Regions from separate parts of the Arthrobacter sp. N1 genome, predicted to be linked through region 2. Evidence: riboswitches for the same ligand, from Rfam matches in the RefSeq annotation. Region 2 holds a riboswitch; each other region holds the start of a gene.
The links. A riboswitch is a leader RNA that binds a small molecule or an ion and turns the genes downstream of it on or off. The one in region 2 is predicted to bind S-adenosylmethionine.

Region 1 (2,194 bases), 1.1 Mb from region 2:
GGGTGCGCCAGGGGCGAGCGGGAGCGGGGTGTCGCGGAGGTGCGGCGGGACGGGTGCGTCAGGGGCGGGCGGGCTGGAGCCGGTAGCCTGCACCGCGGTGCTCGGCGGGAAGCCGGTCACCCTTGCCGAACAGCTTCTGGCGGAGCGTCCCCTCCGCGTAGGCCGTCGGATACGCGCCGCGCTTCTGCAGCTCGGGCACCACATGGGTGATGACATCCTCGAAGGAGCCCGGCGTGATGGCGTAGGCGAGGTTGAACCCGTCCACGTCCGTCTCCTCGACCCAGGACTGCAGCTCGTCGGCCACCTGCGCGCCGGACCCGACGACCCTCGGCCCCAGCCCGCCGATACCGGCCCACGCGGCGATGTCGCGGACGGTCCAGGGGAGGCCGTCGTCGTTCACTTTCTGGAAGTTCGCCACCGCGGACTGGATGGCATTGGACTGCACAGTGCCGATCGGCTCGTCGGGGTCGTAGACGCTGAGGTCGATGCCCAGCCAGCCGGAGAGCAGGACGAGCGCGCCCTCGTAGCTGACGTACTGCTGGTAGTCGGCGTGCTTGGCGTGCGCCTTCTCCTCGGTCTCGTCCGTGATGACGGTCAGCATCGTGTAGATGCGTACGGAGTAGCGGTCGCGCCCCTCGGCCTCGACGGCGTCGCGGATCCTGTGGACGGCGTCCTTCAGGAGGGCCTTCGTGGGCGAGCCGACGAAGACCGCTTCCGCGTTGCCTGCCGCGAAGGCGATACCCCGCGGGGAGGCCCCCGCCTGGTAGATGACGGGGGTGCGCTGGGGCGACGGTTCGCTGAGGTGGATGCCGGGAACGGTGAAGAACGTGCCGTCGTGCTGGATCTCGTGGACCTTCGCCGGATCGGTGAAGACGCCGGTCCTACGATCCCGGACCACGGCGTCGTCCTCCCAGGAGCCTTCGAGGAGCTTGTAGAGCACCTCGAGGTATTCGTCGGCGTGGTCGTAGCGCTGGTCGTGCTCCAGCTGGTCCTCGTGGCCCATGTTGCGGGCCGCGGAGGGTAGGTAGCCGGTGACGACGTTCCAGCCCACGCGGCCGTCGGTCAGGTGGTCGAGGGTGGAGAGGCGCCGCGCGAAGGGGTACGGGTGCTCGTAGGCAGTGCCGGCCGTGACGCCGAAGCCGAGGTGTTCCGTGACGAGGGCCATCGCGGAGACGAGCAGGAAAGGGTCGTTGACCGGCGTCTGCGTCCCCTGGCGCAGGGTCGCCTCGTTGGAGCCGCCGAAGACGTCGTAGGTGCCGAGGACGTCCGCGATGAAGATGCCGTCGAACAGGCCCTTCTCCAGGGTCTGCGCGAGGTCCGCCCAGTAGCGCAGGTCCTTGTAGCGCCAGGACTGGTCCTCAGGGTGCCGCCAGAGACCGGGCGACTGGTGGCCCCCGCAGTTCATGTCGAAGGCATTGAAGCGGATACGGCGGGGTGCAGAGGTCATGAAGGATCCTCGTGTCCGGGGCACTGCCGGAAGGAAGCGCCATACTTGCCCGCACGGTGCATGACGGGCCGAATCCTCACCTGGGGCACCCCGCTACAGCGAGAGGGTTGCCGTCCAACAAACCAGGGTTTTGCGTTGGAACTCTTGATTCTGCTCCCGAGCCTAAGGGCGAGGCCCTGCAGGCGTCCATCGGCCGTCGTCACAGAACGTCACGAGGCAATGTGGTGGACGGCCCGCCGGGCCGGCCTCACCTCAGGTAGGACGCCCCGTTGGCGTCCACCACGGTCCCGCTGACCCAGAGCGGCGCGTCGGTGGCGAGCCAGCCCACCGTCCGGGCGATGTCCTCCGGCGTCGCCACGCGGTTGAACGGGCTCTGCGCGCGCACCGCGTCCCCGCCCGGACCGTCGAGGACGGTCCTGCCCATGTCGGTCTCGACGAAGCCTGGCGCGACGGCGGCGGCGAGGATCCCGTGCGGCGCGAGGGCGACGGCGAGCGACTGCGTCAGTGCGTGCAGCCCCGCCTTGCTCGCACCGTACGCGGGCGTGGCGGGTTCACCGCGGTAGGCGCCCCGGGACCCGACGCTGATGAGGCGCCCGCCCTCCGGACCTGCGGGGCGTCCGACGAGGTGCTGCGCCACGAGCCACGCGAGGTTCGCCGGACCGAGCAGGTTCACGTCGAGGGTGCGGCGCCAGGCCTGTTGCCATTCCTCGAAGGACGTGCCGTCGACGGGATGCGCCTCGAAGATGC
Region 2 (2,194 bases):
TGAGCAGGATGATCACGACGGCGGGGAGGCCGCGGAAGATGTCCGTGTAGATGCGGGCGATCCACCGGAGCACGCGGTTGCGGGAGATCCCCATGATGGCGAGGAGCATGCCGACGATCGTGCCGATGACGCCCGAGGCCAGCGCGAGCAGGAGGGTGTTGGGCAGTCCGACGGTCAGGAGGTCCGGCAGGACGGCGGCCATCGCCTCCCAGTCGAAGAACGTCTTACCGAGTTGTTCGAAGGCATCCATGCAGGACCGGCTACTTCACGACCGCGGCTTTGCTGCCGGGCTTCCAGTCGGAGGGGAGCTCGCGGTCCGGGTACCACTCCTGGGTGAGCTCGGTCCACGTGCCGTCGGCGATCACGGCGTCGAGGCCCGCGTTGAGCGCGTCGATCAGCGCCTTGTTGTCGCTGTTGACGGCGTACGCGGTGAAGTTCTCCGTGTTGATGATGGTCTCGGCGATCGTCGTGCCGTCACCCTCCTTCACCTGGCCGGTGGCCTGCTGGGAGGGGGCGACCCAGGCGTCGACCTGACCGTTCTTCACGTTCGCGTAGACGGTGTTGTAGTCGGGGAAGCGGACCGGCTCGAGACCCAGGGTGTTGGAGACGTAGTCGTCCTGCACGGTGCCCTGGACCACGCCGATGCGGGTGCTCTCCGAGAGGGAGTCGAAGCCCGTGACGGAGGAGCCGTCCTTCGTGACGACGGCCATGTAGCCGAAGTCGTAGCCGTTGGTGAAGCCGACGTTCTCGCGGCGGGCCGCCGTCGTCGAGATCGAGGAGGATCCGACGTCGAACTGCTTGTTCTGGACCTGCGCGAGGAGGGCGGAGAAGTCGGTGGACGCGAATTCGACCTCGAGGTCGAGCTTCTCGCCGATGGCACGCAGCAGTTCGTTGTCGTAGCCGGTGAACACACCGTCCTCGAGGAAGATGTTCGGCGGTGCGTCCGAGAGCGTACCGACGCGCAGGGTGCCGTCGGTGATGAGGCCGAGCGCGGACGTGTCGATCTCGTCGATCGGCGTGGTGTCCTCGGTGGTGTACTGGTCGAGCGACTGCTGGTCGCTGCCGGCCAGCGCGTCGGTGCTCTCGGTGGGCTCGCTCGAGGAGCTGCCGCAGGAGACGGTGAGAGCGAGCAGGGGGACGGTGAGGGCCGCGAGGAGCTTGCGGGAGATGGTCATGGGGGTCCTTCGTCGAAGCTGCGCCCGCTGGCGGGCGCGGAGGATGGAGTGTCGGGGACGCCGCGGGGCGGCAGGAGGAAGGGCTGCTTGCTGCTGGGTGACACGCTCGCTGTTCTGGGCTGTGCGCGCAGATGCGGAACGGGGGACCCGGGATTTTCCGGTGCTGGACCGCACGACGCCGTACTTGCCATCCGGGGGACTTGTCCCGGCGGCCGAATCTTCACCTGGAGCACCCCACTACGGGAGAGGGTTGCTGTCCAGCCGGCCAGGGCCGTGGGCTGGAACTCTTGATTTCAGGAAAACGCTAGGCCAGCAGGGAGGGCCGGGTCAAAACGCCGGCCGGTGAAAAGCCACGATCGACGTCGCATTCGGCCCTTTCGGGCGCGATTGTGGCGAGGATTACACGAATCGGTCGACGAGCTCGGTCAATTCGGCCGTCAGGGCCGTCGACGTCCGGAGGTTCTGGCCGTCGAGGGAGAGGACGGGCGCGAGGAGCCGGATGCTCGAGATGAGCCACACGGCGTCGGCCTCGAGCAGGTGGTGCGGCTCGAGCGGTCCGTAGCCCAGCTCCCAGCCCTGCTCCTTCGCCGCGGCGAAGAGCGCGCTCTGTGACGTGCCGGCCAGGATGCCGCTCTCGAGCTGCGGGGTGAGCAGGGTCTTCCGCCCGTCGCGGTCGTAGGCGAGCAGCACCGTGGACGTGGGGCCCTCGAGGACCTTGCCGTCGGAGGACGTGAAGATGACGTCGTCGGCACCGTGCGCCCTGGCATAGCGCACGGCCGCCATGTTGACGGCATAGGAGAGCGTCTTGGCCCCCATGAGCAGCCAGGGCGCGCGCTGGGCGACGGTGCTGTCGTACCCGCGCTCGAGGAACAGCACCCGGAGCCCTGTCGCCCGCTGCTCCAGTGTCGACGCCGGGACGGGGGACACCTGCACCCAGGCGGTCGCGCTGCCCGCACCCTCGACGCCGCGCGTCGCGATCAGCTTCACGACGGCGTGCGTGCGGTCGGGCTCGGCCGCCG
Region 3 (2,194 bases), 1.4 Mb from region 2:
AAGAGGACATCGGTGGTGTTGGTGTGCCACACGCCGGCCAGGGCGTCGTAATCGCCGGCGTAGCGGAGTTCCGTGAGCTGGGCCTGGGGTACCTGGATGATCCGGAGATCGAACCCCACCTTCCGCGCCTCACCCTGCAGCTGCACGAGCAGGGGACTGGGCGTCGAGCTCTCGACGGTCGGCACCTCGACGGTGAGCCGCGCGCCGTCCCTGGTGCGGAAGCCATCTGCGTCCCGCCCCGTCCAGCCGGCCTCGTCGAGGAGCGCGTCCGCTCGTGCCGGATCGTAGGTCAGCACGCCCTCGACGGTCGGATCGTAGTACTTGCTCTCCTTCGAGAGGAAACTGTCGATCGGTGTGTAGGTGCCGAACCCGAGGCTCTCGGTCACCGCTTCGGTGTCGACGGCAGCGGCGAAGGCCTGGCGGACGGCGAGATCGTCGAACGGAGCGCGCGCCAGGTTGAAGCCGAGCACGTAGGGACTGCCCGTCCTCGGCAGGTTCTCGTACACGAAGTTCGGGTCCGCCTGCACCGCCGCCGCGTTCTGGGGTGCCAGGTTCTCGGTGAGGTCGTACTGTCCCGAGACCAGGGACTGGTGCCGGATCACCGGTTCCGCGACGAGGGTGACCTCGACGCCGTCGAGGTGGGCCGCGCCCTCACCCTCGAGCCACGCGGGCGCCCAGTCGTAGTCCTCCCGCTTCGCGTAGCTGATGCTCTGCCCGGGCCGGTAGTCCTCCACGGTGAACGGGCCGGTGCCGATGGGATTCTGGCAGAGGGTCTCCGGGGACTCGGTGATGGCCTTGCCCGAGTTCATGCCGAGCCAGGACTGCGCGAGTGTGTAGAGGAACGGCGTGTAGGGGTAGGCGAGGTGTGCTTCGAAGGTGTACTCGTCCACGACCGTCCCGTCCACGTACGGGGCGATGTAGGCGGCGGCCAGGGGCGACTTGGTGGCCGGGTCCCGCATGTGCTCCAGGTTCTGTCCGAAGACCTCCGCGTTCCAGGGTGACCCGTCGCTGAACGTGACACCTTCGCGCAGGCGGAAGGTGTACGTCCTGCCGTCCTCGGAGATCTCCCAGGACTCGGCGAGGTACGGCGCGATCTCCCCGTCCTCGTCCAGGGTCACGACGTTGTCGTAGATGAGACGCCCGAGGAACTGCTGCTGCGTGGCCGAGATACCGTGCCCGTCGAGGCAGCCGGGCTCTGCGGAGATGGAGACGTCGAGGATGCCACCGGACACCGGCTCGGTGCCTGCCGGCGCAGTGGATCCCGTGGGTCCGGCGCATCCGGCGAGGACGACGATCAGGGTGACGGCGCCGAGGGCCGTCCGTGACAGCGGCGTGCGGAAGGGTAGGGCGGAGGTGAATGCACCGGATGAATTCCGGGCAGGATGGATCGACATTTCAGGCATGGTGAATTCCCTCGGGAAAAAGGAAGCATTCGAGCGAAGGGCGTCCGGAGAAAGGTGGAAGCAGTCCCTCGTCAGCAGCGCAGGGCGCGGCGTCGGGACAGGGAGAGAAATGCTAGGGGAGTGCTGGACAGCTCACGGCGAAGCCCTTTCGGAGTGCTCTTGCCCGCACCGGTCCGGCGCATGCGCCGGGGTGGAGGCCGCTTCGTCATCCGAACCACCCAGGAACATGGGGTTGGTGCGCGGTCCAGTCGGAGCTTTCCGACCGCGTCTCTTGAAGCTGTCCCAACTATAAGCAGAGTGCTGATGGCTTGGGGAAACAAAAGAAGTAATGTGACGCGAAGATCCGATCATCTATCAAAAGTGCAGGGAATTCGGCGAAGGCGCCTTCGAGATGTCCAGAAGGACACGCCGTAATTCCCTGCACTCCGGAAAGGCGCGCACGTGAGAATCCCCGGCGGTGCCGCTCATCGTCACCGACAGCGCGTCGCGGATCCCGCGCAGGCCTAGGAGATCTGCAGACCGCCATTGATGTCGTAGGTGGCCGCGGTGATGTAGCCGGCGTCGGGTCCCACCAGGAAGCAGATGAGCGCGGCGATGTCATCGACGGTGCCCACACGTCCCATCAGGATGTCCCTGGACATGTCCTGCTTGCGATCCTCGGTGAGGGTTCCGCCCATGATGTCCGTATCGACAGGGCCGGGTGCCACGGCGTTGACGGTGATGCCATGTTCCCCCATCTCGCGCGCAAGGGCACGGGTGAAGCCGATGATGCCCGCCTTCGACGCACTGTA
Region 4 (2,194 bases), 740 kb from region 2:
CGTCCCGAAGGCGGCGACCTCCTCCTGGAAGTGCAGGTAGCAGGTCAGGAAGAGGTTGACGCCGATCTTCTTGTACTCGACGATCCGCTCGGCGATCTGCTCCGGAGTGCCGATCAGCTGCGTCCGGAAGCCGTCGTTGTACTGGATGAGGTCCTCGAAGGAGGAATCGGCCCACATGCCCTTGCCGTCCTTCGTGGAGGCGCCCGCTTCCTGCACGGCGTCGCGGAAGCCCTCGACCGCGGGACGGTGGGCCTTGGCCACGATCTCACGGAGCGTGTCACGCGCCTCCTTCTCGGAGTCGCGGGCGATGACGAAGCCGTTCAGCCCGTACCGGGGACGGCGCCCGGCGGCGGTGGCCGAGGCCTGCACCCCGGCGATGTTCTCCCTGAAGCCGTCGAGGTCCTTCCCGTTCGAGAAGTACCAGTCGGCGACCCGGCCGGCAGTGGCCTGCGCCGCCGTCGAATTGCCGCCGAAGAAGACTTCCGGGTGCGGGCGGCCGGGGACGTCGACGGGCGGGGGGCTCAGTGTGAAGTCCGTGATGTCGTAGTACTTCCCCGACTGGCTGTAGCCCTGTTCGGTCCACAGGCCCCTGAGCACGCGGATGAACTCCTCCGTGCGGACATAGCGCTCGTCGTGCTCGAGCCACTCGAGGCCGAAGTTCACGAACTCGTCCTTCAGCCAGCCGGAGACGATGTTCACGGCCGCGCGGCCGTTCGAGATGTGGTCGGCCGTGATGATGAACTTGGCCAGCACGCCCGGGTGCCACATCCCGGGGTGGACGGCGGCGATCACCTTGAGTCTCTCGGTCGCGGCGAGGAGGGCGAGCGAGAAGCTCGTGGCCTCGTGCTGCTTGTCCGCGCCGTACGAGGCGGCGTACCGCGTCTGCGAGAGGGCGTACTCGAAACCGGCGTCCTCCGCGATCCGGGCGAGCTTGCGGTTGTAGTCGAAGTCCCAGCTGGTGCGCTGCTCGATGGTCGAGACCACGAGACCACCACTGACGTTGGGGACCCAGTAGGCGAACTTCAGGGGAGTGGACAGGTCGGCGACGCTCATGACTTCCTCCATCGTTCTGGCAGTAGCACCCTACTGTCCCCGTGGTGCACGGGGGCCAGGGTTGCTGCGGCGTCAATGAGCCAGATCTCTCGGCCGCTCGGGATGGTCAAGCACGAGTGTGACATCGGGGTCGCGACAATCCAAACAATGTGTCGTTCTGCGTGGTGCCGGATGTCAGGGCGGAGTCCTGGTCCGTACGCCTAGGGTTGGTGCATGGATCACGGCGGAACCGAGGAGTGGAGGGCTGCTACGCGCGAGCAGGAGCGCCTCCTGTGGAACACCCTGTGCTGGGTCGGTGCCGTCCTCACGCTCGTCCTGGGCGGCAGCATCGTGACGGCATCGAGTATCGGCGGGACATCCGTCGGAGTGTGGTTCTTCGTGCAGCAGTGCGGCCTGCTGATCCTCAGCGCGACGGGGACCGTGCTCGCCTTCCGCCGGTGGCGTTCCGCGGGATCGCGCCGGGAGCGCACGCCGCAGGGCGATCGGTGACCGGCGGGAAGGGCAGGATACGCCCCGTTACAGAAATGTGACAAACGCCCGGAGCGCTGGGTACTCTCAGTCGGTGCTCCCGTCCACGTGGGGCGCTCCCGCACGGATTGCCGAGCCCTGCCGCCGATCGGGATACGTCCGCATACACCGAAGGCAGGGACGGGGGAACCATCAGTTCCACCGGACGCGCAGGATCCCTGCACGCGTCCTCGGGGTTAAGTCGCACCGCACCGCCCACCGGCGGTGCCCGCGGCCGGGTGACTCCCATCCGAACCCGACAGCTCACCCCGCAGGCATGGGAGAGGTATAGAACCATGTCACGAATCACTTCACCGGCACGCCACCGCGCGGACGTCGACGGAAACCTCGCGCTGCAGGGCCTGTCCCGCGCCGCGAAGAGCGGAGCCACCGCCGTGGGCCGCCCGGTCGCCATCGTCGCCGTGACGTCGGGCCTCGCCCTCAGCGCCGTCGGCACCGCACACGCCGGCACCTACACCGCCGAGGGCACGACGGCTCAGACCGCCGCGGTCGCCCCCGCTGCCGCAGCAAGCGCCGCGGGCACCGCCCACACCGTCGCCGCCGGCGACACCCTGGGTGCCATCTCGGCCCGCTACGGCGTCGAGCTCACCACGGTCCTGACCGCCAACGGCCT

Region 1: another riboswitch for S-adenosylmethionine. It lies ahead of NVV32_RS03055 (LLM class flavin-dependent oxidoreductase); the one in region 2 lies ahead of NVV32_RS14800 (ABC transporter substrate-binding protein).
Region 3: another riboswitch for S-adenosylmethionine. It lies ahead of NVV32_RS08015 (ABC transporter substrate-binding protein); the one in region 2 lies ahead of NVV32_RS14800 (ABC transporter substrate-binding protein).
Region 4: another riboswitch for S-adenosylmethionine. It lies ahead of sfnG (dimethylsulfone monooxygenase SfnG); the one in region 2 lies ahead of NVV32_RS14800 (ABC transporter substrate-binding protein).

What each region holds. Positions count from the first base shown of each region.
Region 1 covers NZ_CP102608.1:649,799-651,992, reverse strand. Annotated here, with positions in the region: gene NVV32_RS03055 (LLM class flavin-dependent oxidoreductase) at 59-1,447, opposite strand; SAM riboswitch class IV at 1,484-1,597, opposite strand; gene NVV32_RS03050 (SDR family NAD(P)-dependent oxidoreductase) at 1,695-2,194, opposite strand, start outside.
Region 2 covers NZ_CP102608.1:3,189,907-3,192,100, reverse strand. Annotated here, with positions in the region: gene NVV32_RS14805 (amino acid ABC transporter permease) at 1-250, opposite strand, end outside; gene NVV32_RS14800 (ABC transporter substrate-binding protein) at 261-1,175, opposite strand; SAM riboswitch class IV at 1,351-1,468, opposite strand; gene NVV32_RS14795 (aminodeoxychorismate lyase) at 1,575-2,194, opposite strand, start outside.
Region 3 covers NZ_CP102608.1:1,775,895-1,778,088, reverse strand. Annotated here, with positions in the region: gene NVV32_RS08015 (ABC transporter substrate-binding protein) at 1-1,394, opposite strand, end outside; SAM riboswitch class IV at 1,554-1,680, opposite strand; gene NVV32_RS08010 (SDR family NAD(P)-dependent oxidoreductase) at 1,907-2,194, opposite strand, start outside.
Region 4 covers NZ_CP102608.1:316,950-319,143, forward strand. Annotated here, with positions in the region: gene sfnG (dimethylsulfone monooxygenase SfnG) at 1-1,053, opposite strand, end outside; SAM riboswitch class I at 1,059-1,162, opposite strand; gene NVV32_RS01580 (hypothetical protein) at 1,267-1,542, shown strand; cyclic di-AMP (ydaO/yuaA leader) riboswitch at 1,678-1,853, shown strand; gene NVV32_RS01585 (C40 family peptidase) at 1,857-2,194, shown strand, end outside.